Regions from separate parts of the Allobosea sp. 05L423 genome, predicted to be linked through region 3. Evidence: predicted binding sites of a transcription regulator. Region 3 holds the regulator's gene; each other region holds the start of a gene.
The links. The regulator PhoB, encoded in region 3, activates phosphate uptake and scavenging genes when phosphate is short. The targets are predictions, from matches to a motif close to TGTCATNNANCTGTCAT.

Region 1 (7,778 bases), on a different contig from region 3:
GCGCGTGCGGCAGCCGAAAGGCTAAGGGCTGCGATGCCGCACCCGGCGGCGTTCACTTTGTTGTCGCAGGCTTCCTTGACTCTCCGGGACCCCGAGCCTATCTCCCGGCCATCTGTTAGCACTCTCCTTCGTTGACTGCTAACAGCCTCCCCCGGGAGCCATTCAGCGGCGCCCGAACCGAATAAGACCGAGAGGAAGACAGAACCATGAAGTTCCGTCCTTTGCATGACCGCGTCGTGGTCCGCCGCCTGGATGGCGAAGAGAAGACCAAGGGTGGCATCATCATTCCCGAGACCGCCAAGGAAAAGCCCCAGGAGGGCGAGGTCATCGCCGTCGGTCCCGGCGCGCGTGACGAAGCCGGCAAGCTCGTTGCCCTCGATGTCAAGAAGGGCGACCGCGTCCTGTTCGGCAAGTGGTCGGGCACCGAAGTCAAGATCGATGGCCAGGATCTCCTGATCATGAAGGAATCCGACATCATGGGCGTCGTCGGCTGATAGCCGCCTGACCGCTCTCTTCCGTTTCCATTTCAAGGAGTAGCTCTCATGGCTGCCAAAGACGTCAAGTTCTCCTCCGACGCCCGCGACAAGATGCTGCGCGGCGTGGACATCCTCGCCAACGCCGTGAAGGTCACGCTCGGTCCGAAGGGCCGCAACGTCGTGATCGAGAAGTCGTTCGGCGCTCCGCGCATCACCAAGGACGGCGTCACCGTCGCCAAGGAGATCGAGCTCGCCGACAAGTTCGAGAACATGGGCGCCCAGATGGTTCGCGAAGTCGCGTCCCGTCAGAACGACCATGCCGGCGACGGCACCACGACCGCCACGGTCCTGGCCCAGGCGATCGTCCGCGAGGGCGCCAAGTCGGTTGCGGCCGGCATGAACCCGATGGACCTGAAGCGCGGCATCGACCTGGCCGTCGAGGCCATCGTCGCCGACCTCAAGAAGAACTCGAAGAAGGTCACCTCGAACGCGGAAGTCGCGCAGGTCGGCACGATCTCGGCGAACGGCGACGAGTCGGTCGGCAAGATGATCTCGACCGCCATGCAGAAGGTCGGCAACGAGGGCGTCATCACCGTCGAGGAAGCCAAGACCGCCGAGACCGAGCTCGACGTCGTCGAGGGCATGCAGTTCGACCGTGGCTATCTATCGCCTTACTTCATCACCAACTCCGAGAAGATGATCGCGGAGCTGGACGACCCCTACGTCCTGATCTTCGAGAAGAAGCTCTCCTCGCTGCAGGCGATGCTGCCGATCCTCGAGGCCGTCGTTCAGACCGGCAAGCCGCTGCTCATCATCGCCGAGGACGTCGAGGGCGAGGCTCTCGCCACGCTCGTCGTCAACAAGCTCCGTGGCGGCCTCAAGGTCGCGGCCGTCAAGGCTCCGGGCTTCGGTGACCGCCGCAAGGCCATGCTCGAGGACATCTCGATCCTGACCGCCGGCCAGATGATCTCGGAAGACCTCGGCATCAAGCTCGAGACCGTGACGCTCAACATGCTCGGCCGCGCCAAGAAGGTGCGCATCGAGAAGGAGAACACCACGATCATCGACGGCGCCGGCAAGAAGAAGGACATCGAAGCCCGCGTCGGTCAGATCAAGGCCCAGATCGAGGAGACCACCTCGGACTACGACCGCGAGAAGCTCCAGGAGCGCCTGGCCAAGCTCGCTGGCGGCGTCGCGGTGATCCGCGTCGGCGGCGCGACCGAGGTCGAGGTCAAGGAGAAGAAGGACCGCGTTGACGATGCCCTGAACGCCACCCGCGCCGCGGTGGAAGAAGGCATCCTGCCGGGCGGCGGCGTCGCCCTGCTGCGCGCTCTGAACTCGGTCAAGTCGATCAAGACCCAGAACGACGACCAGAAGACCGGTGTCGAGATCGTCCGCAAGGCGATCGCCGCTCCGGCCCGCCAGATTGTCGACAACGCCGGCGATGACGGCGCGGTCGTGATCGGCAAGCTGCTCGAGTCGAAGGACTACGCCTGGGGCTACAACGCCCAGACCGGCGAGTACGGCGATCTGGTCAAGGCCGGAATCATCGACCCGACCAAGGTCGTGCGCACGGCGATCCAGGACGCGGCTTCGATCGCGGGCCTGCTGATCACCACCGAGGCGATGATCGCCGAGCTGCCGAAGAAGGACTCGCCGATGCCCCCGATGGGCGGCGGCGGCATGGGCGGCATGGACTTCTGAGGAAGTCCGGACGCCCAAAGCGTCTGAATGCCGAAACCGGGCAGGCCCGGTTTCGGGGGCGGCATGGACTTCTGATCCAGCCTCCCAAGGCAATCATGGAAGGCCCGGCGCAAGCCGGGCCTTTCTTCGTTTCACGGCACTGTCATCCCCCCGCCATCCAGCCGTCGCCCCCCGCATGCATCCAGGACCGCTCAACGCATTCGTCGTATCCTGGGAAGCATCATGCCGACACGCCGCTCAGTCCTCGCCGGCCTTGCCGCCACGAGCGCCGTCCCCGCTTTCGCGCGGGCGCCGGACTGGCGACAGAGCATCAAGGAGTTGCGCTTCGGCGTCTCTTCCGCCGAGAACGAAACCGGTGCCATCGCCCGCACCCAGCCGATGGTCGACTACCTGTCGCAGCGCCTCGGCGTGCCCGTCCGGTTCTTCAGGGTTTCGGACTATGCCGGCCTCGTCGAGGCGATGCGTGCCGACCAGGTCGACTTCGCCCGCTTCGGACCGGCCGTCTACGCGCTCGGGCGCCGTGTGCTGGGCGAAAAGCTCCAGCCGCTGCTGCGCGACGTCGATAACCAAGGCCAGGAAGGCTACTATTCGGTGCTGCTGGTGCGGGCGGACAGCGCCTATCAGAACCTTGCCGATCTCAAGGGCAAGGTTCTGGCCTTCGCCGATCCGAACTCGACCTCCGGATACGCTTTCCCCGCTTATTTCCTGCGCAAGCAAGGCATCGACCCGAAGGCCTATTTCAGCGGCACCGTCTTTTCCGGCGGGCACGACAACTCCGTGCTGGCGCTGGTGCGCGGGCAGTTCGACGTCGTCGCGACCTATCAGGTCAATACCGAGTCCGGCGTCGCCCAGCGCCTCGCCCAGCGCGGCATGATCCCGGCCGGTTCGACCCGCGTGCTCTGGACATCGCCCCTGATCCCCACCAGCCCGTTCTCGACCCGCGCCAACCTGCCCCAGGGGCTGAAGGACGATTTCGTCGCAGCCATGAACGCGATGAGGGAGGCCGCTCCGGACGTCTGGAAAACCTTCACCGATGGCCATGTCTCGCGCTATGCGCTGGCGCGTCATGAGGATTATCTTGACGTCATCGCCGTCACCGAGGAGCTGGAAGCTCAGCGCAAGGCGAAGAGCGGCTGAGCGAATTCCAAACCAGCGACCCTGCTCCCGGCGAGGCCGGCCGTCGCATTGCCATGCGTTTGTCGCGATCGCTGATGAAAATGCAGGCAGTGTCCCTCGGACCGGCCCTGGCCTATACAGGCGACAGGCGATCCTCGGCAGGGTCGCGCGCATAAATTGCATGTCGTAGGGAGATGCAGATGAAAAAATCCTATTTCCTCTCGGGCGCTGCGTTGGCCGCCACGCTGTTCCTGTCGGCACAGGCCGCTCAGGCCGACATCACCATCGGCCTCGTCGCGCCGCTGACCGGCCCCGTCGCTGCCTATGGCGACCAGGTCAAGAACGGCGCCCAGACCGCCGTCGACGTCATCAACAAGAATGGCGGCGTGCTCGGCGAGAAGCTCGTGCTGAAGCTCGCCGACGATGCCGGCGATCCGAAGCAGGGCGTCTCGTCCGCCAACCTCCTCGTCGGCGAGAAGGTCAAGTTCGTGGTCGGCCCGGTGACCTCGGGCGTCGCCATGGCGGTTTCCGACGTGCTCTCCGAGAGCGGCGTGCTGATGGTGACGCCGACCGCAACCTCGCCGGCGTTGACGACGCGCGGCTTGAGCAACGTCTTCCGCACCTGCGGCCGCGACGACCAGCAGGCGGACATCGCCGCCGCTTATGTCCTGAAGAACCTGAAGGACAAGAAGATCGCGATCGTCCACGACAAGGGTACCTACGGCAAGGGCCTCGCCGATGCCTTCCAGAAGGGCATCAATGCCGGTGGGCTCAAGGAGGTCGTCGCGCTGACGGTCAACCCCGGCGACAAGGACCTCTCGGCCGTCGTGACGCGCCTCAAGGCCGCCAACGTCGATGTGATCTATTTCGGCGGCTACCACCCCGAGGGCGGGTTGCTCTCGCGCCAGCTCGCCGATGCCGGCGTCAAGGCGACGATCATCGGCGGTGAGGGCCTCTCCAACACCGAGTTCGCGGCGATCGGCGGCGATCATGCCACCGGCACCCTCTTCACCAACGCCACCGACGCGCTGAAGAACCCGGATTCTGCCCAGGCCGTCGCCGCGCTGAAGGAGAAGGGCATTCCTCCGGAGGCCTTCACGCTCAACGCCTATGCCGCGGTCGAGGTGCTCAAGGCCGCCATCGAGAAGGCCGGCAAGGCCGGCGACGCGACCGGCGCCGCCAAGGCGCTGCAGTCCGGCATGCCGGTCAAGACCGCGATCGGCACGCTGACCTACGGCAAGACCGGCGACCTGAGCTCGCCGAGCTTCTCGATGTACAAGTGGGACGCTGGCAAGATCGTCGCCGCCGAGTGACGCTCGCGACCAGCGGGCTACGGCTCCGCTAGACTTGCCTTCCGCCCCGGACGAGCCGAGCTCGCTCCGGGGCGTTTTGCTTTGCGGCTCCGGCGCGGATTCCGGCCTCGCAGGCGCCTGTCCGCCAGATGACAATTTGCTCATTCGGGCGCATCGCCATTGAAAGGCCCCATCCGCTGCGACATGGTCCGAATCGTGGAGCCCACCGTTTCCCGCCAGGATCCCTGCCCATGCGTCTGTTGAGCATCTTCGTCGCCCTGCTGGCGGCCGTCACGCTGGTCGCCGGCCAACAGACCGGATCGGCCGGGCTGATCGGCATGGGCGTCGTCGGCCTGCTGCTGGCGGTGGTAACCTTCCGCTCGCCGACCCTGCCGTTCTTCCTGCGCATCTTCTCCGGCGTGTTCGCCATCGAATATGTGCTGTTCGGTGCGGCAGCCGTGCTGGCGCAGATCGACTGGTGGCCACCAGAGCTGCAGGTTCCCGCGGTGCCGTCCAGCCTGCCGACCACCGTCGGCGTCTTCGGCATCCTGATCTACGCGATCTCCTTCGTGCCGGTGATCGCGCGCATCGCCCGGATCGCCTCACCCTATTTCGAATCGCAGGAGGTCACCACGGCCAATCTCTGGCCGATCGGTCCGTTCCGGATCCGGCTCGGCACGCTTGCGGTCTCGCTGTTCGTCTTTCTGATCGTGTTGAACCAGACCCAGGTCGGCATCACGCTGCGCCTCTCCTTCTTCAACCGCGACATGTATGACGCGCTGCAGAACAAGGATGCGGCGGCATTCTGGTATCAGCTCTTCTACGTCTTCTGCGTCTGGGCCCTGCTCTGGGTCATTTCGAACCTCATCGAGCTCTTCGCCAACTACACCATCCTGATCCGCTGGCGGCAGTTCATGGCGAACGAGTACACGCAACACTGGCTCGATCACGCGACGCATTACCGGATCGCGCTTGCCGGCAGCGTCGACAACCCCGACCAGCGTATCGCCGAAGACACGCGCGCCTTCGTCAACCAGACCTACAACTTCGCGCTGCCCCTGCTCTCGCAGGTTTCGACGCTGGTCTCGTTCTCGATCATCCTCTGGAACATCCCGGTCGCCTTCAACCTGCCCGGCACCTCGATCGCCGTTCCCGGCTATATCTTCTGGGTCGCGTTCTTCTACGCGGTCGCGGCGACTTGGCTGACGCACCTGATCGGGCGCCCGCTGATCCGGCTCGAATTCGAGCAGGAGAAGCGGGAGGCGAATTTCCGCTTCTCCCTGGCCCGCCTGCGCGAATATTCCGAACAGATCGCGCTGATGGTCGGCGAGCCGACGGAGCGCGCTCACCTCGCCCGCCGCTTCGGCGACATCGTCGAGAACTTCTACCGGCTGGTCTGGCGCCGGCTGAAGCTGACCAGCTTCACCCTGTCCTACAACCAGCTTAGCGTCGTTCTGCCCTACATCATCCTGGCGCCCTACTACTTCGCGGGCACGATCACGCTCGGCATCATGATGCAGGTGGCCGGCGCCTTCGACCGAGTGCAGACCGCGCTCTCCTTCATCATCAACAGCTACTCCTCGATCGCCTCCTACCTCGCTTCGATCAACCGCCTGACCTCGTTTGCGTCAGCGATCGCCGACGCGCAGCACGGGCCGATCAGCGAGGAGGCTCTCAGCCGCGAGACCTCGCGCGACCAGGGCCTGCATATCCGCAACGCCACGCTGCTGCTGCCGAACGGCAAGCCGATCGTGAAGCTCGGCTCGCTCGATTTCGGCAAGGCGCGCTCAACCCTGCTGATCGGCCCGTCCGGCTCCGGCAAGTCGACGCTGTTCCGCGCCATCGCCGGCATCTGGCCCTTCGGCGACGGCAAGGTCGGGATTCCGCCCGAAGCGGATATCATGCTGCTGCCGCAGCGCCCTTATCTGCCGCAAGGCTCGCTGCGAGCCGCGCTGGCCTATCCGGCCAAGGAAGGCGCCTATGACGACGCCGCGATCCGCGCCGCGATGGAGAAGGTCAAGCTCGGCCATCTCGCCGACAAGCTCGACGAGGTCGATCTCTGGGGGCAGCGTCTCTCGGGCGGCGAGCAGCAGCGGCTGGCTGTCGCGCGTGCGCTGCTGAGCAAGCCGGACTGGCTCTTCCTCGACGAGGCCACCGCCTCGCTCGACGAGAAGCTGGAGGGCGAGATTTACGCCACGATCGACCGGGAACTTCCCGAGGCCCGTATCGTCTCGATCGGCCATCGCGCGACGTTGCGCGCCATGCACGACGCCATCGTCACGATGGAGCCGAATGTCGACGGCACCTTCACCCCGACGCCGACGGAAAAAACGCCGGCTGCCTGACGTCGAAGGGCGCTTCCCTTCTCCCCTCGGGGAGAAGGTGGCACGGCGAAACGGCGTCGGATGAGGGCCGACCCGCCTCACTGATACAAGAAAGGGCCGCTTGCGCGGCCCTTTCCTCATCCATCTGCTGCGCAGACACCTTCTCCCCCGAGGGGAGAAGCAGGCGTCAGAGCGAGCGGCTGAGGGTTACCTCGCCGGCCGCGCCCTTGAGGACGAGGCGGCCATTGACGATGTCCCAGTTGCGCGCACCGCGCAGTGCGGTGAGGAAGGTGCGCTCAAACTCGAGCAGTCCCTTGTCGCAATCACGCTTGGTAAGCGCGATCGGCCCCACGGCGAGGCCCTGCTGGCGCAGCGGGTAGGCCGAGGCCGAAAAGGTGTTGCAGCCACCAAAGCCGGTGCCGCGGAGGTTCTTGTCGATGATCAGCGTCGCCCGGCGCTCGTAAACCGGCTTGCCGTTCAGCTGGACAACGCTCCAGCTCGCGCCGACCGGAAAGGTCTTCTCCTGCTGGGCCTGCGGAATCTCCGTCTGCCCGCCGCCGAGCTCGGAGCGCGACGGCATCTGCTGGCGGCGCTGCGCCATGGCTTCGCCCGGCATCAGCATCGGCACGGCCAGGCCAGCAAGAACGGCCGCAAGGCCAAGGCGTCGGATCATGATCGTCTTACCTGCATTCACTCGCACGGCCGCGCGGCCGGCCGCCAAACCGGTTAACACGCCTAGAGGCCAATTGGTTCAGGATCAAGGCTGAACCGCGACCGATCTCGTCATTCCATCGCAGAAAGCAGCTTCAGATCCGGGCGTTGAGTCGTTCCAGCAGGCGGTTCGACCGACGGAAGACATAAGTCGG
Region 2 (7,778 bases), on a different contig from region 3:
CGGCAGCAGCGCGAGCAGGCTTCCCACGACGCAGAGCAGGCCCGCCTGCGTGAGCTCGCCCGCGCCGATCGCAGGCGAGAGCGAAAGCCCGGTGCGGGCCGCGACGAGGCCCGAGATCGCATGGGTCGCGATCACGCCGAGCAGCAGCCCGGCGAGGCAGCCCGCGGCGATCAGGACGATCGTGCCGATCCAGGTCACCAGCAGCACGTAGGAACGCGGGGCGCCGAGCGCTCTGAGCGTGGCATAGCGCCGACGGCGCAACCCGTTCACGGCGATCAGGAGAAGCACGACGCTGGCGAGGATCAACACCGCGTTGGAAGCGGAGGCGACGACGAGGATGTCCCGCATGTCGCCGAGCGCGCCGTAGAGCGAGACCAGCACCTCGGCAGGGAAGAAGGCCATGGTTCCGCCCTGCCGGTATTGCGCGCGCAGGGCATAGGCGCCGGCTACGCTTTTGGGCTTCACCACGATCGCCGGAACGCCGGGCACGCGCTTGGCGTCGAAGGGCGGGCCGATCCGCGCTTCCTCTGGACGGCGACCGTCGTTGATGTTCGAGCCGGCTTGCCGGAACGGGGAATCGCTCCGGGCTTCCTCAGTGGCATGGCCGTTGCCGAGGCCGTGGATTTCCCAGACGCTCTCGATCGGCACGAGGATGGCGCGGTCCCAGGGAGAGCCGAGCCGCGGCAGCCGGCCGACGGCCGTGTAGCCATGGCCTTCATGCTTATGGCCTAGTTCCTCCTCGTCGACCTGGCCGGGTTTGGGCGTGTGGCCGGCGACGCCGTGGGAGGGCTCGATCGTGTCACCCAGCCGGTAGGCGACATCGGCGCCCAGCACGGCCTCGCCCTCCGCAGAGAAGAGCCGGCCTTCACTCGTCTTGATCCGGCCCCAGCGACCCGCGAAATCGGCCGTCGTGCCGATGACGGGATAGCCGCGGCTGACGTCGCCGAAGGCGACCGGGGCGAAGTTCCCGACGCGCTCGTCCTGCGCGAGCGCCTTGAGAACCTGCCCGTCGACCAGCGGCAGCGCTTCGAGCTGCAGGTAGACGGCCGACATCAGCAACTGCGTCTGGCTGCCGGGCGCGCCGATGATCAGGTCGAAATCGTCGGCAGCCCTGGCCGAACCCTGGCGCAGCGCCCGCTCCTGTGCGCCGATCGCGATCCCGGTGGCGACCGCGAGCGCGACCAGCAGCATGATGGCCGGCGCAGTCCAGCGCAGAGCCCGCAGGTCAGCGAGCACCATCGGCCAGGGGTTCATGCCGCGTATCCCGTCCTGAGATCGAGCCGCTGCGCCAGCCGGGCGAGCAGGCGCGGGTCATGCGAAGCGCAGATCAGGGTGGCGCCGCTCTCCTGCGCAGTCTCGGCGAGCAGGTCCGAGACGCCGTCGGCGTGATCGGCGTCGAGGCTGGCGGTCGGTTCGTCGGCCAGGATCAGGCGCGGAGCGTTGAAAAGCGCGCGGGCGATCGCGACGCGCTGCTGCTCGCCGCGCGAGAGAACCGCTGCCCTCCGGTGTGGGTCCTTCAGCCCGACGCGGGATGCCAGCGCGAGCGCGCGTTCGCGGCCGGACGTGCCCAGGCGCCAGGAGGAGAAGCTCGCAGGCAAGGCGATGTTGCCGGCGACATCGAGCTCCGGCACCAGATGGAAATCCTGGAAGACGAAGCCGAGGGTTTGCCTGCGCCAGCGGTCGCGCTGCGCTTCCGGCAACCCGGAGACCTCGGTGCCGCCCCAGCGTACCGAGCCGCTGCCCGGACGCAGGAGGCCGGCGATCAGGTGAAGCAGCGTGGACTTGCCGCAGCCGGACGGGCCGCTGATGCCGAGCGCGGCGCCGGGCTCGATCACCAGCGCGGGAATATCGAGAACGCGGAAGGGCTGCCCGTCGCCGTCGCGATGATCCAGTGCGATATCCGCGAGAACGAGCCGCTGCGCGCCCTCCTCAGGCGAGGGAGAAGCCGGCATCGGCAATCCTGATCTGGCTGACGAAGCCGGTCTCCGCATCGGTCGCCGAGCCGATCTCCAGCCGCCCGCTCACCACGACCTTGCGGCCGGCGCTGACCATCGCCGTCTCGTTCTTCATGAACACGACGACGATATCGACCGGCCAGTCGGCATCGGACTGGCAGAAAGGGCAGATGGCGAGCGGCTCGCGCGTCAGCACGAAGAAATGGCTTTCCGGCTTCAGCGGCGGCGCCATGTAGCCGACCATGCGCACGCCCTTGCCGCGCAGGGCCGTGACCCGGTCGGAGAACTGGAAGCCCAGAACCCCGAAAGACTTGTAGAGCCCGTCGAAGGAGATCGACTCGATCTCGGCGGCGGCGCGGGCCTGCCCGCCAAGGCTCGCCGCCGCGAGGCCGAGCACGGCCCCGCGGCGGGTGATGGTCGCAATGGGGTTTCGCTGGCGCATGGATGCCTCCGTAGCCCCGATCATCGGTTCACTTGCCGCCGAGCGCCAGCGCTTCGGACATGACGCGGAACACGAAGGTGTTGGGCTTGTGGCCGCGGAAGCGCTCCGCGCCGGGACCCATCGCCGTCAGGATGACGTCGTCGGCCGAGTGGACGCCGCTATTGGCGTCGAGGGGGAGATTGCCGACCTTGCGCGTGGCGAGCGGGCCCGTGCAGTCCTTCTCGTTGGCGATATTGGCCTTGCCGTCGGGGCCCTTCACGGCCGGAACGCGCTCGCCATCCATGGTGGGGCGGCCGGTGTCGCAGGTGTCGGGATAGGAGCCGTAGACCACAGCGAGCCGGCGCGAGGTGTCGACATTGGTGGGATAGCCTTCGGCATCGAGCGGGCCGTAGTTCGGCGGCACGGAGTCGGCGTAGACGCCGAGCTTGTCGCGCAGCTGCTGGCCGGGGCGCTCGTCGTCATAGGTGCCGATGATCGAGATCGGATGGGCGTGGTCGGGTACGACGATGATCAGCGTGTCGTTGCGGTCCCCGGCGAAGTCTTTGGCGACCTTGACCGCGTTGTCGAGCATGATCGTGTCGAAGACCGAGCGCTCCCAGTCGAGGGAGTGGCTGTACTTGTCGATACGGGCGGATTCGACCATCAGCAGGAAGCCGTCGGGATTGCCCTTCAGCATGTCGATGGCGGCCTTGGTCTGCTCGACGACATCCGGCTGGTCCGGGAATTTCGAGACCGTGCCCTTCTTGGTGAGGCGCAGGTCGAAGGCGCCGTCGATATTGCCGGTGTTGTAGAGGCCGAGCAGCTTCTTCCGGCCCGCGGCGACGGCCGCGTTCATCTCGGTCTTGGTGGTGGCGAGGGTGTAGCCGGCGTCCTTGAACTTCGCGATGAAGTCCTGCTCGTCGGTGCGCTTGGAGCCCGGCGTCGCCTTCGACAGGAAGTTCGGCGAACCGCCGCCCATGATTACGTCGGGCTTCACATCGAAGAACATCTTGACGATGTCGTTGAAGTCCGAGCGGCGGCGGGTGTGGGCGACCATGGAGGCCGGGGTCGCGTCCTCGATCTCGGAATTGGTGACGACGCCGACGGCCATGCCGGTGCGGCGCTTGGCGAGCTCGGCAATGGTCTCGACCTTCGGATGGTCGAGGGTCAGGGCGTTCTTGGCGCAGTAGACGCCGAGCGCGTTGACGCAGGATTTGTGGCCGGTGGTGTAGGCATGGGCGGCATTGGCGCTGTCGGTGACGATCGAGTCGGTGCCGGAGGTCGAGATCAGCGCCATGTTGGACATGTCGTCCATGGCGAGCTCGCCATCGTATTTGCCTTCCTTCCAGCCCTTGGAGAGGATGCGGGCGGCGGTACGGTTGGCGACCGACATGCCGTCGCCGATGAACAGGATGACGTTCCTGGCGCGGCGCGGCTGGGCGGTGGCGAAGACATCCCAGTTCACGGTCGCCTTGTTGCCGCCCTGCGTGGCTTCCACCACATAGCGGCCCGCCGGCAGCGAAGCGCCGCGCAGCCACAGCGCCGAGTGCTTCTGGCCTTCCTCGCTCTGGATGAAGTTGGTCGGACGGCCGAAGATTTCGGCGGCAGGCTTGCCGTTGACGGTGACGTTCACGTCGGCGGAGGTCGGCGCGTTCGGGAATTCGACCTTGAAGTCGAACCGCGAGCCCTCGAGGATCTCGGCACGGTCGATCGGATAGATGGTCTGCGCAGCGGCGGACCCTCCCGCTACGCCCGCGGCGATGACCGCCGCCAGCCAGTGATATGCGCGCATTGTGGTTCTCCGCCAAGGCTCGTGCCTGCGGCCCCCCGCCTAAGTCCGGAATGTGACAGTTTAATCAAACTGGCGAACTGGCCGGTGCGATTTGAGGAGCCGTCGATCGCCCGGCCTCAAGGCCCGGCAGCGCCAGGGCGGGGCCTGTGTTCCATTGGCGTTGCAGACAATTTTAAGGAAAAAGCGGCCCCGGTCTTAGGGGAAGCGAGTCATGCTGCCGGTTGTTCACCGAGGAGAAGGCATGGATATCTTCAGCATGTTGGGCCTAATCAGCTTCGCCGCGCTGGCTTACGCATTCAAGCTGGCGACGGAGAGCGTGACCTAAGTATCGGGCAGCCGGGTCTGGCGCGGTCGAGCGGATGCAGGTAAGGAATCATTTACCTTACGTTGCGCCAGGCCGCCAAGATGATCGACATTGCTCTCAACCTCCTCGGCATTGTTGCGTTCAGCCTGCTCGGCTACGCGATGCTCATGGCGGTCAGAGGCCCGAAGGCCGAAGCTTGAAGCGGAATGGCGCGCCAGCCGTTCGCTTTTCTTTTTCTTTCCTTGAATGGCCGGGCGGGAGCCTTTGCGCCGGGAGCGCACGATCGCGATCAGTGCGGGTCGTGATTTGATCGGCCTTTGCCTTCGTCCGCGAGCGCGACGGGGATCGTGACGCCGAGGCGGCGAGCGCGGCTTTTGAGTGCCTCGAGCGTTTCCGCTCCCAGAGCGCAGAAACCGTCGAAACGGCTCCGCGCTTGCGCCGCGCGATCGCCCGGAAGCCGTACGGGGCTTCCCCCGGGAGCTGTCCGCGAGCTCCGGATCCGATCGGAAAATCCGGAAGCCGCCGCCTCGAATTCCGCAATCGGCCGCATTCCTTCGATCTGGATCGCCATGAACAGGTTCGCGCTTGCATAGGGGCGGGCGGCATCGCCGTAGAGCGGCTGCACGGCCTCGCCGATAGCGCCGGCCGACAAGCCGCCAGCCAGAAGATCGATCATGACGGCGAGCCCAAAGCCCTTGGCCCCCGCGGCAGGCAGGAGCGTACCCCGCAGCGCCTCGAATGCGTCCCGTGTCGGCTCGCCTTGCGCCGTTTGCGCCCAGCCTTCCGGAATCGGCTCGCCCTTGCTTGCGGCCAGCCTGATCTTGCCCATCGCGCCGGCGCTCATCGCGAAATCCAGCGCGATGGGCTCGCCGCCGGTCGGGACCGCGATCGCCAGCGGGTTGTTGCCGACGACGGCTTCGACACCGCCGGGCGCGGGCAGCATCGGCCGCGTATTGGCCATGACGATGCCGATCTGTCCGGTCAGCGCGATCTTCCGCGCGAAGCGGCCGGCGGCGCCGAAATGGAAGGCGTTGCGGACGGCCACCACCGCAACGCCATGCGCGGCGGCTCGGGCCGTCGCGATCTCGCAGGCCCGCTCGGCCGTGACCTGCCCCAGCCCGTTCCCGGCATCGATCGTCAGGCGCGAGCCCAGATCCGCGACGATCTCGCCCCTCGCGCGCGGATCGACGGAGCCTCCTGCGATCCGGTCCAGATACATCGGCAGATGCAGCAAGCCGTGCGAGGCCAGTCCCTCGATATCCGCGTCGACGAGAGCTTCGGCCACCACGGCCGCATTGTCGGGCGGCGCCCCGGCCGCTTCGAGCAGCGCGACGGCGAAGCCCTTCAGGATTTCCGCAGGGTAGACATCCGAAACCGACATCGGCTCCCCTCGATGCAGCACGCCCGGCGCGATGACCGGGCGTACGAGGCACTTTTCAAACCCCGGCGGAGCCGGGTCGGGACGATCTCGCTTAGCGCGCCGGGGGAGCGTATTGCAGGCCGCCGGCGGTCCAGAGCTTGTTGAGGCCGCGCCCGATGCCGAGCTTCGAGCCGGCGCCGACATTGCGCTCGTAGACCTCGCCGTAATTGCCGACCTGCTTGACGATCTGCAGGGCCCAATCGGGCTTCAGCCCCATCGATTCACCGAAATTGCCGTTGCCGCCGAGCAGGCGCTGCACCTCGGGAGAGCCGGTGCGCTTCTGCTCGTCTGCATTGGCGGCGGTGACGCCGAGTTCCTCGGCATTGATCATGGCGTAAAGCGACCAGCGGACGATGCTGGTCCAGGTCTCGTCGCCCTGGCGCACGACCGGACCGAGCGGCTCCTTCGAGATCAGCTCCGGCAGGATGACGTATTCGGCCGGGTTGACCAGCTTGAGCCGGTAGGCGGAGAGCGCGGAGACGTCGTTGCTGAACACGTCGCAACGGCCGGATTCGAAGGCCTTGGCGACCTGGTCGCCGGCCTCGAAGGCGACGCCCTCGTATTTCATGCCGTTCGCCCGGAAATAATCGGCGATGTTGAGCTCCGTCGTGGTGCCCGTCGGCACGCAGACCGAGGCGCCGTTCAGGTCCTTGGCCGAGGCGATGTTCTGCGATTTGCGGACCATGAAGCCCTGCCCGTCGTAATAGGCGACGCCGACATAGCGCAGGCCCATCTGGGTATCGCGCGACAGGGTCCAGGTGGCCTGGCGGGACAGCATGTCGATCTCGCCGGTCTGCAGCGCGACAAAGCGGTCCTTCGGGCTGAGCGGGGTGTAGCGCACCTTCCCGGCGTCGCCGAGGACAGCGGCCGCGACCGCGCGGCAGATATCGACATCGAAGCCGCCCCAGCGCCCCTTCTCGTCGGGGACGGAGAAGCCGGCCACCCCCGGGCTGACGCCGCAGACCAGTTCGCCGCGGTTCCTGACGTTTTCGAGCGAACCGGCAGCGGCAGGCAGGGCGGAGGCGGCCAGGAGGCCGGCGATCAGCAGGAGGCGCTTCTTCATTTGGGATGGCCTTTCAGACGGTGGGATCCGCCGCTTCATTGAACCCGGCCCGATCCTGCCGCCTTTCTGACCCAGGGGCAGTTGCGCATTGGTGCATTTCGTCAAGTGAAACGAGACCAATTCCGGCCGCGTGCGGCTGCGGCGATGCCCATCATCGTGGCCATCGAAAACCGGCAGGTCGCATCATGCAGGCTCCCACACCGAACAGCTTCCGCCAGCGCCTTCTCGGCGGCGCCTTCCTGGCGGGGAGCTTCATCAAGACGCCGACCGCCCATGCGACCGAGATTCTCGGCTTCTGCGGCTACGACTTCATCGTCATCGACCAGGAACACGCGCCCTTCGACCGCAACGCCACGGATATCGCCTTGCTGGCCGCCCGTGCCGCCCGTATCGCCGGGGTCGTCCGCGTTCCCACGCTGGCGGCGGACGCCATCCTGTCGGTGCTCGACTGCGGCGCCGTCGGCGTCCTCGCCCCTCATATCGCTGATGTGGCCGATGCCGAGGCGCTCGTTGCCGCCTGCCGCTATCGCGGCGGCCGGCGCGGTTTCTCCGGTGTCACCCGCGCCGGCCGCTATGGCGGGTCGAAGATGTGGGACCTCGTCGATGCGTCCGACGCGGCCGTCGCTACCATCGCCATGATCGAGGACCCGTCGGCGCTGGAGCGGATCGACGCGATCCTCGCCGTCGAGGGGCTCGACGCCGTCTTCATCGGGCGCGGCGATCTCACCGTCGCCTTCGGCGCGCCCAGCCGCGACGCTCCGATCGTCCGCGACGCGGTGGACGCGATCTTCCGGGCGGCGAAGGCCGCCGGCAAACCGGTCTG
Region 3 (7,778 bases):
CCGCTGCCCCGTCTCCGGGATACCCGCCCAAAAATTACCCCGGCGCGGGCATGGCCCGGCCGGGGTGACGATCAATCGCGCCGAGCGGGTAAGTCCGCTCACTCGCCCTTGTTCAGGGTGATCGGCTTGATCGCGTTGTTGGCGAGGCCGTACTTCTGGATCAGCGCGTCATAGGTGCCGTTCGCCTGCAGCCGGTCGAGCGCGCCCTTGACGGCGTCGCGCAGCTGCGTGCCTTCCGCCGTCTTGGCGAAGGGGATGCCGGCGAGCGAATGGGTGAAGGGCTTGCCGAGCGGGATGTAGGTGTTCGGCTCCAGCTTCTGGAAGTGGCTCATCGTCTCGCTGCCCTGGACGCCGCCCTGCAGGCGCTGCGTCTTGAGCTGGGTGCGGGCGTCGACCGAGCCTTCGGTGCCGACCACGTTGATCGCCGGCTTGCCCTTGGCGACGCAATTCGCCTCGCTCCATTCGCCGATCTGGCGCGGCCAGTTGGTCGCGCGGCTGGCGCCGACGCTCTTGCCGCAGAGGTCTTCCGGGGTCTTGATCGTGTCGGCGAAGGCCGTGACCGTGTAGAACTGCGCGCCGGAATCCATGTAGTCGACGAAATCGGCGCTCTCGCGCCGCGCCGGCAGGTCGCTCATGCCGGCCATCACCGCATCGACGCGGCCGGTCTGCAGCGAGGGCAGCATCTGGGCGAAGGCGGTCTCCTGCCACTCGACCTTGACGCCGAGCTCCTTGGCGATGGCCTCGCCCAGCTCGATGTCGAAGCCGGCGAGCTGGTTGGTCGCGACGTCCTTGTAGGCGATCGGTGGATAGTTCGGCTGGGTCGCGATCACGATCTTGCCGGCGGTCTTGACGCGGTCCGGCAGGGCCTGGGCCTGCGCGGCAAGCGCTGTGCCGGCGAGCAAGGCCGCGGCGATGGTCAAACGAAGCATGGTTCTCTCCCGGTTGTGAACTGTTTGCGCCATCGTCACTTCAGGACGGCGGCGATGAAGTCGCGCGTGCGCGCCTGTTTCGGCGCAACGAGAACGGTCTGCGGCGGACCCTGCTCGACGATCTCGCCCTTGTCCATGAAGACGACGTCGTTGGCCACCTCGCGGGCGAAGCCGAGCTCATGCGTGACCACGATCATGGTCATGCCGGAGGCCGCCAGATCGCGCATCACGTTGAGCACCTCGCCGACGAGTTCGGGGTCAAGCGCCGAGGTCGGCTCGTCGAACAGCATCAGCTTCGGCTTCATCGCCAGGGCGCGGGCAATGGCGATGCGCTGCTGCTGCCCGCCTGAGAGCTCGCTCGGATAGGCGTCGCGCTTGTCGGCAAGACCGACGCGCTCCAGCAGTGCCGTCGCTTCGGCGACGATCTCCTTGCGCGGACGCTTCAGGACGGTGAGCGGCCCCTCGATGATGTTCTGCAGCGCCGTCATGTGGTTGAACAGGTTGAAGCGCTGGAAGACCATGCCGGTGACGAGGCGCTGGCGCGCGATCTCCGGATCGGTCAGCTCATGCAGCTCATTGCCCACGCGGCGATAGCCGATCAGCTCGCCATCGACGCGGATCGCGCCCTGGTCGATCTTCTCGAGCTGGTTGATGCAGCGCAGCAGCGTCGACTTGCCCGAGCCCGACGGCCCGATGATGCACTGGACCATGCCGGGCTCGATCGAGAGCGAGACATCGTTCAGCGCCTTCAGGTCGCCGAAGAACTTGCTGACGTTCGCGATTGCAACGATCGCACTATCGGCCACGGCCGTGTTCGCCACCGCGTTCATGCGGGCTCCTCCTGAACCGCGGTGCGCTTGGCGCGCCGCCCGACCCGCCCCTTGGAGAAGTGGCGTTCGAGGAAATACTGGCCGATCTGCAGCAGCGTCACCACGAGCAGATACCAGCCGGCAGCGACGATCAGCAGCTCGATGACGCGGGCATTGGCGTAGTAGATCGTCTGCGCGTTGCGCAGGATCTCGGCGTACTGGATCACGCTCGCCACCGAGGTCAGCTTGACCATGCTGATCACCTCGTTGCCGACCGGCGGGATGATGACACGCATCGCCTGCGGCAGCACGATCCGGCGCAGCGTCGTCAGCCGCGTCATGCCGATCGCCTTGGCGGCCTCGGTCTGGCCCTGGTCGACGGAGAGGATACCGCCGCGCACCACCTCGGCAGTGTAGGCGCCCTGGTTCATGCCGAGCCCGAGCAGCGTCGCCATGAACGGCCCGATGATGTCGATCGTGCGCCAGGAGAACAGGCCGGGGATGCCGATGGTCGGGAAGACCAGCGCCAGGTTGAACCAGATCAGGAGCTGCAGCAGCAGCGGCGTGCCGCGGAAGAACCAGATGTAGAACAGCGCCACGCCGCGCAGCACCGGGTTCGGCGACATGTACATGATGGCGAAGATCACGCCGAGCACGACGCCGAGCGTCATCGCGCAGACCGTCATGATCAGCGTGTTGCCGAGGCCCGCGATGATCGCCGGCGCGGTGAAGAACTGCCGGACCACCGGCCAGGCGATGTCGCCCTCGACAAAGGCCATGACCAGCCAGACGAGGATGGCGACGATCGCCGCGGCCGCGACCCAGCGCCCATAGAAGCGCCGCGGCACGATTCTCAGATGCGAGACCTGGGCGAGATCCCGGCTGCTGATCGGCGAAGTGGCGACGCTCATTGGCCCGTCTCCCGGCTCCAGGTTTCGAGGGCGGCGAGCTTGCCGCGGAAGCGGTCGATCTGTTCGCGCACGCGGTCGGGCGCCGTGCCGCCATGGCCGCTGCGCGCAGCGACCGCGGCATCGAGCGTCAGATGGTCGAGGACCCCGGCATCGAGCCGCGGATCGACCGCCCTGAGATCGACGGCGTCGAGCGATTCAAGCTCCCGGCCCAGTTCCTCGCAATAGCGCACCAGCGCCCCCGTGATCTCATGCGCCTCGGCGAAAGGCACGCCGTTGCGGGCGAGATGATCTGCCACCTCGGTCGCCAGCGCAAAGCCGGAACCGGCCTGGGCGCGCATCGTCTCGGCGTCGGCGCTCATGCTGGCGATCAGCCCGGCGAAGGCCGGCAGCACCTCTTCCAGCACGTCGACTGCGTCGAAGGCGGCGCGCTTGTCCTCGGCGAGGTCGCGGTTATAGGAAAGCGGCAGCCCCTTCAATGCGCCGAGCATGGCGACGAGGTCGCCGGTCAGCCGCGCCGCCCGGCCGCGCGAGATTTCCGCGATGTCCGGGTTCTTCTTCTGCGGCATGATCGAGGAGCCGGTGGCGAAGGCATCGTCCAGCGTCACCCAGGCGAATTGCCTGGAAGCCCACAGCGTCACCTCCTCGGCGAGCCGCGACAGGTTGGTCGTCAGCATCGCCGCGACGAACAGGAATTCCGCGACATGGTCGCGCGCGCCGACCGCGTCGACCGAGTTCTCGAACGGCTCGTCATAGCCGAGTGCCTTGGCGCTGAGCTCGGGATTGAGCGTGATCGCCGAGCCTGCAAGCGCCGCCGCCCCGAGCGGGGACTGGCCGGAGCGCTTTTCCCAGTCGGTCAGGCGCGAGGCGTCGCGCATCAGCACCTGGCCATGCGCCATCAGCCAATGGCCGAAGGTGACCGGCTGGGCGCTCTGGAGATGGGTGAAGCCGGGGCTGACCGAGGCCGCATGCAGCTCGGCCTGATCGGCGATCGCGGTCAGGAGTTCCGCCAGCATCGCCGCGAGCGAGCGCGACTTCGCGCGCAGATAGAGCTTGAGATTGTTCGCGGCCTGGTCGTTGCGCGAGCGCCCTGCCCGGAGCTTGGCGCCCGTCGAGCCGATCCGCTCGGTCAGGATGCGCTCGATGAAGGTATGGACATCCTCGTCCTGCGGGCCGGGCGTGATCCGCCCCTCGACCGTGTCCCGCGCGATCGCGTCGAGCGCGGTCAGGATGGTCTGGAGCTCCTGCGCCGTCAGCAGCCCGGCGCGTCCGAGTTCGGCCGCATGCGCCTTGCCGCCCGCAACATCCTGCGGCACCAGCCTCGCGTGCTCACCGGCCGCGCTCGACAGCTTCATCAGCCGCGGATCGGGCGGCTTGCGGAAGCGTCCACCCCACAGGCGCGTCGTCTGGTTCATGAGCTTGTCCTCCCGTTAGGGAAGAATGGCCTCTTGACCGAAAGCCCGGCAAACGAAACGATCTCCGCAGCGATAGTCCAAAAAGGAATACCCCATGGCCGCCGGCCGGCCTCCTCCGTCATCGACCGCTTTGCGAGCTTTCACCACGGTTGCAAGGCTGGGCTCGACCGCCCGCGCCGCCCTGGTCGTCAACCTGACGCAGAGTGCCGTCTCCAAGCAGATCCTGTCGCTGGAACACCATCTCGGTGCCGTGCTGTTCGACCGCAGCCCGCTCGGCCTCAAGCTCACCGAGGCCGGCGCGATCTATCTGCCCTATGCCGAAGCCGCGCTGGAGCAGATGGAGCGGGGCGCCCGGCGCCTCGCCGAGCGCAGCGCCATTGCCCGGCCGATCCGCCTGCACATGGTCGCCATCGTCGGCGAGCGCTGGCTGATGTCGCGCTTTCCGGCCTTCGCTGCGGCGCATCCCGGCGTCGACGTCCAGTTCACCAACTATGTCAGCGAGAGCGAGACCGAGGAGCCCGATCTCGACATTGCCCATGGCGTCCCGCCCTGGCCCGGCAAGGAGGCGCATTACCTCTTCGGCCGCGACGTTGCCCTCGTCGCCGCGCCGAGCCTGGTCGAGCGCATGGGCGGCTTTCGTCGTGCCGCCGATATCCAGAAGATGACGCTGCTGCAGCACTACCAGATGCCGACCTTCTGGGCCGAGTTCACCGAGGCCCACGACCTGCGCGGCGCGGTGCCCGAGCACACCGTGCGTTACGGCTACTATTCCGTGATCACCAGCGCCGCCGTCGCCGGGCTGGGCGTCGCTCTGATGCCGCGCTGCTATGTCGCCGACGAGCTGGCTTCCGGCGCGCTTATCAACCCGCTCGGCCTCGGCTTCACCAGTGCGACGGGCTGTTGGCTCACCCTCCCGGTTGGCCAGCCGCAACGCCCCGGCCTCGATGAATTCGTCGGCTGGCTGCGCGCCGAAGCGGCCCGGTTCGACGCCGCCACCCGTGCGCCCGCAGCGGCCTGATCATCGGGCGAAACTTCCGCTCTTGCCCCGCGTTGTCTGGAGCAAGGAGGAGCCATGTTCACCATTCTGCCTGCCCCGGACCATGTCGGCGCCTACCGCCTGTCGCAGACGCTGACCAGTGACGATCTCGATGGGATCATGGCCGATATCGAGGCGAAGCTCGCGCGACACGAGAAGGTCGGCATCCTCGCCGACCTCACCGATTTCACCGATATGACCCTGGCTGCCGCCTGGAAGGATGCGCGCTACAGCCTCGGCAAGCTCTGGGAGCTGCAGCGCTTCCCGCGCGAGGCGGTGATCACCGACAGGGGCTGGCTTGCCGCCTTCGTCGACCTGCTCAACCCAGCGATCCCCTTCGTGACCGTCCGCACCTTCAAGCCGGAGGAGTACGAGACCGCACTGACCTGGGCCGGTGACATCGAGGGCGGGCCAAACGCCTGACCGACAGGAGGACGCCATGACTGCCCACAAACGCAGGTGGTCGGCCGATATCACCACCCGGAGCAACGCGCTCGATCTTGAGAAGGCGGTGTTCAAGCAGGGCGATCCGCGACGGATCGCACGTTCGCTGAAGCGGTCGGCTGAACACAGCCGGCTCCGCAAGTCGAGCCCCTATCGCTCGGCGATGTCGATGCTGACTTTCTACATCAACCGCGCCGGCCGGAACCTGCCGGCCGAGCGGCGCAGGACGCTGGAAGCGGCCAAGCACAGCTTGCGCCGCCTCTTCTACCGAGAGGGCTGAGGCTCCTGCCGGCCCCTTCAGGGATCGTCCTGTAGGGGGCTTCTCGCGGGGCCGCCACCCTTGCGGGCCGGATCATGCAAGCGATGGCTGTCGCGCTCGCCGCCACCGCCCGAAACGCGAACCTGCCGGGTTTCGTCGTCGGCAGGCGGCTTGCGGATGCCCGGCGACTTCCTCGCATTCTCATGGGACGAGCCCGGGCCGCCGTGCCGGATGCTTTGCGGCGCCTTGGTCGAGGCCGACATGAGGCAGCCTCCTCAACGATCCTGCTGCAGACCCTGATGGCTCGTGTTGATGCGGGTGTTGCCCTGCTGGTCATGCTGGCCCGGCCGGCGCTCGCTCGCCACCTCCTAGCGCTGCGCATATCGTGCCCGGCATGATCCCGCTCGCCCGGGCCCTTGTCGCTTCGACTGGCCGGCGGGACTGGCGGCATCTTGCTCATGGCGACCTCCTCTGGCTCGCGCTGACTTTCAGGGTCAACGCGAGCGAGCAGGCGAGACTCACCGTAAGCTGCGATGAGGAGGAGAGCTGGAGCGCCGCTCAGCTGCGCGCAAAAGTCTCGTCGAAGGCGTAGCCGGCGCCGCGCACGGTACGCAGCGGGTCCTTGGTATTGGCGGGCGTGATCGCCTTGCGCAGCCGGCCGACATGGACGTCGACGGTGCGCTCGTCGATATAGACGTCGCGGCCCCAGACGGCGTCGAGCAGCTGGGCGCGCGAATAGACGCGGCCGGGCGCCTGCATCAGGAACTCCAGCAGCCTGAACTCGGTCGGGCCGAGATGCAACTCGCTGCCGGCGCGGCGGACGCGCCGTGTGGTGCGGTCGAGTTCGAGGTCGCCGGCGGCAAGCAGTCCCGCGACATGGCCCGGCTTGGCGCGGCGGAGCAGCGCCTGGATGCGCGCGATCAATTCCGGCAACGAAAAGGGCTTCACCACATAGTCGTCGGCGCCGGTCGCGAGCCCGCGCACGCGCTCGGTTTCCTCGCCCCGCGCGGTCAGCATGATGATCGGCACGCGCTCGGTGTCGCGCCGCGACCGCAGCCGGCGGCAGAGCTCGATCCCGGAGAGGCCCGGCAGCATCCAGTCGAGCAGCACGAGATCGGGGGTGTGGTCGCGCAGATGAAGCTCCGCATCGTCCCCGCGCGCCACGCTGTCCACCTCGAAGCCCTCGGCTTCGAGATTGTAGCGCAGCAGCAGGGTCAGCGGCTCCTCGTCCTCGACGATCAGGATGCGTGCGGCCATGATTCCTTGCCTCGCCTCAGCTGCCCGTGACCGCCTCGACTTCGATATTGGTCGTGTCGAGCTTCGGCCGGTTCACGTCGAGCGAGTCGCCGGTGATGAGGTAATGGATCGTCTCGGCGATGTTGGTGGTGTGGTCGCCGATGCGCTCGATGTTCTTCGCGCAGAACAGGAGATGCGTGCAGAAGGTGATGTTGCGCGGATCCTCCATCATGTAGGTCAGGAGTTCGCGGAACAGCGAGGTGTAGAGCGCGTCGATCTCGTCGTCGCGGCGCCAGACCTCGAGCGCCTTCTGCTCGTTGCCTGCGGCGTAGGCGTCGAGCACGTCCTTGAGTTGCGCCTGCACCAGGCGGCTGATGTGCTCGAGCCCGACCACGGCGCGGTGCGGCGGCTGGAACTGGCCGGCGATGGCGACGGCGCGCTTGGCGATGTTCTTGGCGAGATCGCCGACGCGCTCGATGTCGGCCGCGATGCGGATCGCCGAGATCAGTTCGCGCAGGTCGTTCGCGAGCGGCTGGCGCCGGGCGATGGTCAGCACCGCCTTCTCTTCGACGTCCCGCTGCAGGTTGTCGAGGCGCTGGTCGGCGGTGATGATCTTCTGGGCGAGGCCGGTGTCGCGGCGCACCAGCGCCACGGTGGAGTCGCCCAGCATGCGCTCGGCCATGCCGCCCATTTCGGCAAGACTGCGGCGGATGCCTTCGAGATCGGTGTCGTAGGAGCGGAC
Region 4 (7,778 bases), on a different contig from region 3:
GGTTGCGGAGATCGCCAGGCCGATTCCTGCCGCAAGAGCGGCGGCTACAAACTTTTTCATCGGTACTCTCCCATTGAAGCCACGTTTCCGGCTTGCGCCGAACGCCATCCTGGTCTCGCCGCCGGCAGCTTTCCGCTGCTCGATTATCTTTGCGTTTGGTGCGGCGCCCCCGTTGCCGAGTCGATTGCCAGAGTGCCCCATGAGCGTCAAGCAACCGCCACCCGCCCCCGGCGCCCCTTGTTCACCGCATGCATCACATGCGAGTTTGTGGGGTGTGGTCAAGCCCGGCTGCATTTTTCCGCTTCCGAGACCTGCCGTTTCCATGAAAAAGCTGTCTTCGCCTGAATTTGCGCGCCTCGGCGAGCGGACGCGCCTCGTGCTGGCCGGACGCGACCCGGCCGATAGCTACGGCTTTGTCAATCCGCCTATCGTACGAGGCTCGACGGTCGTTTATCCCAACACCGAAGACTTCCTGGTCCGCAAGGCGCGCTACACCTATGGCACCGACGGCAATCCGACGCTCGACGCGCTGATCGCGGCCGCCAACACGATCGAGGGCGGTGCCGGCGTGGTCGTCACGCCATCGGGGTTGATGGCCTGCACGCTCGCCTTCCTGACCATGCTCTCCGCCGGGGACCACGTGCTGGTGACGGACAGCGTCTACCGCCCGACTCGCATCTTCTGCGATACCTTCCTGAAGCGGATGGGGATCGAGACCACCTATTACGACCCGCTGATCGGCGGCGACATCGTCAAACTGTTCAAGCCGAACACGAAGGCCGTCTGGACCGAGGCGCCGGGGTCCCAGACCTTCGAAATGCAGGATATCCCGGCCATCGTCGCGGCCGCGCATGAACACGACATCCCGGTCGCGCTGGACAACACCTGGGCGACACCGCTGTTCTTCGACGCCCACAAATTCGGTGTCGACTACTCGGTGCAGGCCGGCACCAAATACTACGCAGCCCATTCCGACGTGCTGATCGGCACCATCTCGGCGCGGACGCCGGAGCAGTTCAGGAAGCTGCGCGCAGCCTGGAATCAGCTCGGGCTGATCGTGGCGCCGGAGGATGCCTTCCTGACGCTGCGTGGCATGCGGACGATGGCCGTGCGCCTCAAGGCGCAGATGCCAGCGGGCATCGCCATGGCCGAATGGCTGCGCGAACGCCCCGAGGTCGCCCGCGTCCTCCACCCCGCCCTTCCGGGCGCGCCCGGCCACGAGATCTGGAAGCGCGACTTCACCGGCGCCTCCTCGCTCTTCACCATCGAGCTGAAACCCGTCTCGATGAAGGCTGTCGGCGCGATGCTCGACGGCCTGACCCTGTTCGGCATCGGCGCCTCCTGGGGCGGTTATGAGAGCCTCGTCCTGCCCTTCGACTGCAAGGACTACCGGACGGCAACCAAGCCCGATTTCAAGGGACCGACGATCCGCCTCCATATCGGCCTCGAAGATATCGAGGACCTGAAGGCCGATCTCGACGCCGGCTTCGCGCGCTTGCGCGCGGCGAGCTGAACGAGGACCAGGCCCCTTCCACCGCCGTTCTCGGGCGAAGCGAAGCGCAGACCCGAGAATCCCCCGCAGGATGGGAGGCCTTTTCTGCAAGAGATGCTCGGGCCAAGCCCGAGCATGACGCGCCGGACAAGCTGCTTCAGACCCGGCCGATCTCGAAGTCGCGCCCGAGCAGCTTGGCGAGTTGCTTGAGCCGGCCTTCCACGCGCTCGCTCGCCAGGGAAGCGAGATCCCCAGGAAAGCGCAGGACCAGGCGGTTGTCGACGCAGGTGGCCGGGATGCGCGGCAGGATGCCGGCCATGCCGGCAGACAAAAGATAGGCGACGCGGAAGATCGCGGCGATCAGCGTCGCACGCGCCAGGAGCGCCGGCTGAAGCAGGGTCTTCAAGCCTTCGGCAGCCGGCGAGCTGGCCTTTAGACCGGCATAGCGATGGAAGATCGTCATCGCCAGGAAGGCCCGCCCGACATGGTCGATGCCTGTGAAATAGGCATGGGCGATGACGTTCATGCTCTGCTCGCCGCGATAATCCGGATGGGCGCGCCAGCCGATGTCGGAGAGAAGGCAGACGGTCTCGATCAAGCGCCCCGAAGGCTCGTCCTGCACCAACCCGGCGGTTTCGAGAATGCCGTGGACCCAGGCGATCAGGTCAGCGGCGTGACGCGGATCGCGGGCACGCAGGAGATTGTAGTCGCGCGCGGCCTGCAGCAGCGGGTCTGCGGTCTGTTCCCGCGGCGAGAGCTGCTCATGCAGCAGCCCTTCGCGCACGCCCTGCGCCGAGATGACGATGTTGCGCGGCTTGCCGCGCTTGATCAGCTCGTCCAGCACCAGCGCGCCATAGGCGAGCAGCGGCCGACGTGCCGAGGAGACGGAATCGATGGCGTCGAGCACCGAGGCGTCGGCCCGCTCGACCAGCTTGACAAAATCGGAGGCATCCTTCGGCGGGATCGCATAAGCATGCATCACGTTGAGCGGGTAGTTCGCGCGGCGCTGATGCAGCGTCGCGAGCGCGCGCCAGGTCCCGCCGACGGCGAAGAAATCGCGCCCCTTCATCGCGGCGAGCTGCGGCAGCTTGTCGAGCTCGTCCTTCACGATCTTCTCGGCCGCGCGGATCGAGCCCTTCGAGCGATCGAGCAACGCGAGGCCCCCGAGCGGGACGCTGGCGCCCTTCCCCACAGCGCCGTTCTTGACAGAAATCAGCTCCAGGCTGCCGCCGCCGAGATCGCCCACGACACCGTCCGGAGAATCGAAACCCGAGATCACGCCGAGGCCCGAGAGAATTGCCTCGCGGCCGCCGGAAATCAGCTCGATCGGCTGGCCTATCGCCTCTTCGGCGCGGGCGATGAAGTCCGGCCCGTTCTCGGCATAGCGTGCGGCGGCCGTGGCGATGACGCGGAGCTCGCCGACATGCATGGCTTCGCAGAGGATGCGAAAGCGGATCAGCGCCAGGATCGCCTTCTCGATGGCGTCCTGCGCCAACCGGCCGGTCGTGGCGACCTGCCGGCCGAGGCCGGCCATCTCCTTCTCGTTGAAGACCTGCGACGGCGCCCGCGCCAGCATCTCGTAGACGACGAGGCGGACCGAGTTCGAACCGATGTCGACGATGGCGATGGTGTCGGCGAGCGCAAGCCGCCCCGGCGCGTGCCGGAGCTCAGGCTTTACGGCCTCCCCGGCGCGAGAGGGAGCGGGGACTTGAATTCGAGAGCGATTTTCCACGTCCGGACAGACTCGGGTTCGTCATGAAGTACTTATGCGCGTTGAACGGCTCTTCGTTCGGCGCAGGGACAATGCGGCGCGAGCCGCCATCGGGCAATATCGTCCAGCTCTGCTCATTGTCGAGCAGGTTGGCCAACATGATCTGATCAAGCAACTGCTGATGCACGGTCGGATTGAGGATCGGCGTCAGGGCCTCGACGCGGCGATCGAGGTTGCGCGGCATCAGGTCGGCCGAGGAGATGTAGACCTTGGCCTTGGGCGAAGGCATGCCGTGGCCGGCCCCGAAGGCATAGACGCGGGTGTGCTCGAGGAAGCGGCCGATGATCGATTTGACCCGGATATTGTCCGAGAGGCCGGGCACGCCCGGCCGCAGGCAGCAGATGCCGCGCACGACGAAGTCGATCTCGACGCCGGCCTGGCTGGCGTCATAGAGGGCGTCGATGATCTCGGGATCGACCAGCGAATTGCACTTGCCCCAGATCGCGCCCTTGCGGCCGGCCTTCACATGGGCGACTTCCTCGGCGATATCATCGAGCAGGCGCTGCTTGAGGCTTGTCGGCGAGACGGCCATGCGCTCCAGCCCGGCCGGCTCGGCATAGCCGGTGATGAAGTTGAAGATGCGCGCGACGTCCTGCGCGATCACCGGGTCGGCGGTGAAGAAAGAGACGTCGGTGTAGATGCGGGCCGTGATCGGGTGGTAGTTGCCGGTCGCGATATGGCAGTAGCTGACGAGCTGGCCGGCCTCGCGCCGCACCACCAATGACAGCTTGGCGTGGGTCTTGAGCTCGATGAAGCCGTAGACGACCTGGACGCCGGCGCGCTCCATCTCCTTCGCCCAGCGGATGTTCGCCTCTTCGTCGAAGCGCGCCTTCAGCTCGACCAGCGCCGTCACCGACTTGCCGGCCTCGGCAGCTTCCGTCAGCGCCTTGACGATCGGCGAATTCGCCGAGGTGCGATAGAGCGTCTGCTTGATCGCGACGACATTGGGATCGCGCGCCGCCTGCTGCAGGAACTGCACGACGACATCGAAGCTCTCATAGGGGTGGTGGACGAGCAGGTCCTTCTGGCGGATCGCGCCGAAGCAATCGCCGCCATGCTCGCGGATGCGCTCGGGGAAGCGGGCGTTGTAGGGCTTGAACTTCAGGTCCGACCGGTCGACGCCCACAAGTTGCGAGAGCTCGTTCAGGCCGATCATGCCGTTGACTTCGACGATCTCGTCGGCATCGACCTTGAGCTCGCGCACGATGAGCCGGCGCAGATGCGCGGGCATGCCGGTCGAGAGCTCGAGCCGGATGACGACGCCGAGCCGGCGCTGCTTCAGCATGGTCTCGAAGACGCGGACGAGGTCCTCCGCCTCCTCTTCGATGTCGAGATCGGAGTCCCGGATGACGCGGAAGGAGCCGGTGCCCTTGACCTCGTAGCCGGGGAAAAGCTTGCTGATGAAGAGCGAAACCGCGTCCTCAAGCGTGATGAAGCGATGCAGCCCCTCGCGGGCGAGATCGGGCAGTTCGATGAAGCGGTCGATCTTGGTCGGCACCCGGATCAGCGCGTCGAGCTGGCGCCCGTCGTTCTTGCGCTCCAGCGCCAGCGCGATGGTGAAGCCGAGATTGGGGATGAACGGGAAGGGGTGCGCCGGGTCGATCGCCAGCGGCGTCAGCACCGGGAAGACGTAATTGAGGAAATAGTCCTCCAGCCAGATCCGGTCCTGCGAGCCGATGTCGCCCGGCTGCAGCAGGTGGATGCGATTCTCATGCAGATCGTGGCGAAGCTCCGCCCAGCGCGCCTGCTGGTCGTCGGTGAGGGCCGAAACCGCCTCGCCTATCGCGGCGAGCTGCTCGGCCGGGGTGAGACCGTCCTGGCTCGGCGTGACCACGCCGGCCTTGAGCTGCTCGCGCAAGCCGGAGACGCGGACCATGAAGAACTCGTCGAGATTGTTCGCCGAGATCGACAGGAAGCGCAGCTGCTCCAGCAGCGGGTGACTGCGATTCGAGGCCTCCTCCATGACGCGGCGATTGAACTGCAGCCAGGACAGCTCGCGGTTCATGAAGCGCTCGGTCTGCCGGCGCAGCGGCGCCGCATCAGCCTCGCCGGAGAGCTTCTCCAGCTCGTCGGTCACGGTCTCGAGAGTCATGCGCTTCACCCGTGTCCTGATCGTCTTTCCGCTCATGGCGCCGTTGAAGCCATTCTAGCGTGACGTTTCGATGACGGGCGACATGATTTCGTATGACAGCATGGCCGCTCTGCAAGCACGCGCTCTTTCACGCGGGCTCCTCGGGAAACAATTCCGACAGCACTTCCTGCACAAGCGGGCGCGTGACGCGCCGACCGCGCTCCAGCGCGACGCGATCGAGACGGTCCACCACCTGCCGCGCGGCGGCGAAGGAGCGCTCCATCCTGAGCGCCAGCGCCTCGATGACGGCCGTGTCGACAACGAGCTGGCGGTCGATGAAGAGCTTGACGAGGAGCGCCCGCAGCAGCCCGTCATCGGGCGGCTCGATCGTGGCGCCCGGTGCGAGCCGCAGCCGCGACAGCAGGTCCGGCACCCGCAGGCCCCAGCGGTCGGGTTCGGTGCGCGCCGTCAACAGCAGATGCCCCCCGCGTGCCTTCATCGCGTTCATCAGATGAAAGAGCGCGGCCTCGTCGAACGGCCCGGCGTCGCAATCCTCGACCACCAGGGCGCCGCCGGAGACAAGGTGCGGGACCTTTGCCTCGCTCAGCTCCGTGGCCTGAATCGTCCAGGCATGGGCGGCGCGGGCCCAGATCGCGGCAAGATGAGTCTTGCCGGCACCTTCGGGCCCGGTCAGCCGCAGCCAGGCGTCAGGCCATTGCGGCCAGCGTTCGATCAGTCCGTAGGCCGCCTCGTTGGAGGGGCCGACCAGAAAATCCTCGACGCCGTGGCGGCTGTCGACGGGCAGGTCGAGGGCGAGCTGGCGCGGACGTGGTGGCACGTCGGACATGATCGGCTCAAAGCTCGGCGTCGGCACGCGCCTTCGCCGAGGCGGAACGCCTGGCGCCGATGCCATGGTAGAGATTGCTGGCGAGATATTGCCGCAGCGCGAAGCGGCAGAGCACGCCGATAACGGCCGCAAGCGGCACCGCCAGCAGCAGGCCGACGAAGCCGAACAGCGAGCCGAATGCAAGCAGCGCGAACATCAGCCAGACCGGATGCACGCCGATCGAATCGCCGACGAACTTGGGCTGGAAGATGTTTCCTTCGAGGAACTGGCCGGCGAGGAAGACGCCGAGCGTCGCCAGCGGCCAGGTCCAGTCAGGCCAGAACTGCACGATCGCCACGCCGACCGAGAGCACGAGCCCGGTCAGCGAGCCGACATAGGGGATGAAGGACAGGAAGCCGCTGATGATGCCGATCAGCGCGCCGAAATTGACGCCGATGATGCTCAATCCGATCGCGTAGAAGGTGCCGAGCAGCAGGCAGACGAGAGCCTGGCCGCGCAGGAAGCCCGCGATGGCCATGTCCATCTCGTGCAGGAGACCGCGGATGGTGTCGCGGTGATCGAGCGGCAGCCAGCTGTCGACGGCCGCGACCATCCGATCCCAGTCGACCAGGAGATAAAAGGCGATGACCGGCGTCAGCACGAGCAGCGAGAACACGCCGACGATGGCGGTGCCGCCACTCCAGAGCGACTTCAGCAGGCCGCCGACCCATTGCGTCGCCTGACCGACGAGGTTCCCCAGCGAGTTCTGCGCCTCCTGCTGCAGGTTGCCGCCGCCGAAACGCTCCAGCCAGGGGAATCCTTTCTCCATCGCGAGTGCCTGCAGCTTCGCGGCGTCGGAAGGCAGCCTGTCGACCAGCCCGGCGAGCTGCCGCCCCAGCAACGGCGCCAGCAGCACCAGCCCCAGCACAAAAATAATCAGGAAGATGATGAGGATGACGATGGTCGCCGTCAGCCGGTTCATGCCCATCCGCTCCAGCCTGTCGGCCAGCGGATCGAGGAGATAAGCGAGCGCGAGCGCCGCGATGAACGGCAGCAGGATGTCGCGCAAGAGCACGAGCAGGAGAACGAAGACCAGGAGGGAGCCCAGCCAAAAGCCGATCTGGCGCTGCAACGTCATCGATCAGCCTCTTTCGCCTATCCGACCAGCGGAATGGGACAAATGTGCACGGAAAGCCGCAGTTCCAAGCGCCGGCCGCATGTAAAACTTCGTCAGCCCGCCATGTGGCGCAGCCAGAAGGCGAGATAGGCCGTCATCGAGGCGAGCGTCAACAGAGCGACGACGAACTCCGCCGCCGCGGCAGCCCACCCGAGATCGATGCCGAAGGCGCGCGAGCCCAGCGCCAACGCTGCAAAAGCAATCTGCGCTGCGGTGTTGAGCTTGCTGACGACGAAAGGCGCGATCGTCACCGGCCGCCCCATCAGCCAGGACAGGATCACGGCCGCCACGATCATGAGGTCGCGCGCCACGACCAGGATGACGAGCCAGGCGGGCACCACACCGACGACCGCGAGCGTGACGTAGATCGAGACGATCAGCGCCTTGTCGGCGATCGGATCGAGATAGGCGCCAAGCTCGCTCGCCATGCCGCAGCGCTTG

Region 1: phnD (phosphate/phosphite/phosphonate ABC transporter substrate-binding protein) is a predicted target of PhoB. The motif match lies at 2,321-2,337, and genes of this name have one in related genera.
Region 2: AC1DNE_RS20200 (alkaline phosphatase) is a predicted target of PhoB. The motif match lies at 4,221-4,237, and genes of this name have one in related genera.
Region 4: AC1DNE_RS12575 (RNA degradosome polyphosphate kinase) is a predicted target of PhoB. The motif match lies at 5,415-5,431, and genes of this name have one in related genera.

Annotation. Positions count from the first base shown of each region.
Region 1 covers NZ_JBFTOA010000003.1:274,176-281,953, reverse strand. Annotated here, with positions in the region: gene groES (co-chaperone GroES) at 207-494, shown strand; gene groL (chaperonin GroEL) at 543-2,180, shown strand; gene phnD (phosphate/phosphite/phosphonate ABC transporter substrate-binding protein) at 2,403-3,317, shown strand; gene AC1DNE_RS09430 (branched-chain amino acid ABC transporter substrate-binding protein) at 3,497-4,609, shown strand; gene AC1DNE_RS09425 (ABC transporter ATP-binding protein/permease) at 4,840-6,933, shown strand; gene AC1DNE_RS09420 (META domain-containing protein) at 7,100-7,585, opposite strand; gene hisG (ATP phosphoribosyltransferase) at 7,719-7,778, opposite strand, start outside.
Region 2 covers NZ_JBFTOA010000010.1:60,468-68,245, reverse strand. Annotated here, with positions in the region: gene AC1DNE_RS20215 (FtsX-like permease family protein) at 1-1,254, opposite strand, end outside; gene AC1DNE_RS20210 (ABC transporter ATP-binding protein) at 1,251-1,952, opposite strand; gene AC1DNE_RS20205 (hypothetical protein) at 1,930-2,397, opposite strand; gene AC1DNE_RS20200 (alkaline phosphatase) at 2,426-4,168, opposite strand; gene AC1DNE_RS20195 (Ldh family oxidoreductase) at 4,762-5,853, opposite strand; gene AC1DNE_RS20190 (amino acid ABC transporter substrate-binding protein) at 5,945-6,955, opposite strand; gene AC1DNE_RS20185 (HpcH/HpaI aldolase family protein) at 7,141-7,778, shown strand, end outside.
Region 3 covers NZ_JBFTOA010000011.1:161,155-168,932, forward strand. Annotated here, with positions in the region: gene AC1DNE_RS21425 (ABC transporter substrate-binding protein) at 99-929, opposite strand; gene AC1DNE_RS21430 (amino acid ABC transporter ATP-binding protein) at 965-1,759, opposite strand; gene AC1DNE_RS21435 (amino acid ABC transporter permease) at 1,756-2,649, opposite strand; gene argH (argininosuccinate lyase) at 2,646-4,061, opposite strand; gene AC1DNE_RS21445 (LysR family transcriptional regulator) at 4,156-5,079, shown strand; gene AC1DNE_RS21450 (SpoIIAA family protein) at 5,134-5,520, shown strand; gene AC1DNE_RS21455 (DUF3175 domain-containing protein) at 5,537-5,821, shown strand; gene AC1DNE_RS21460 (hypothetical protein) at 5,839-6,063, opposite strand; gene phoB (phosphate regulon transcriptional regulator PhoB) at 6,359-7,057, opposite strand; gene phoU (phosphate signaling complex protein PhoU) at 7,074-7,778, opposite strand, start outside.
Region 4 covers NZ_JBFTOA010000003.1:917,466-925,243, reverse strand. Annotated here, with positions in the region: gene AC1DNE_RS12590 (amino acid ABC transporter substrate-binding protein) at 1-60, opposite strand, end outside; gene metC (cystathionine beta-lyase) at 323-1,513, shown strand; gene ppx (exopolyphosphatase) at 1,650-3,224, opposite strand; gene AC1DNE_RS12575 (RNA degradosome polyphosphate kinase) at 3,160-5,355, opposite strand; gene AC1DNE_RS12570 (HdaA/DnaA family protein) at 5,483-6,181, opposite strand; gene AC1DNE_RS12565 (AI-2E family transporter) at 6,189-7,298, opposite strand; gene AC1DNE_RS12560 (CDP-alcohol phosphatidyltransferase family protein) at 7,391-7,778, opposite strand, start outside.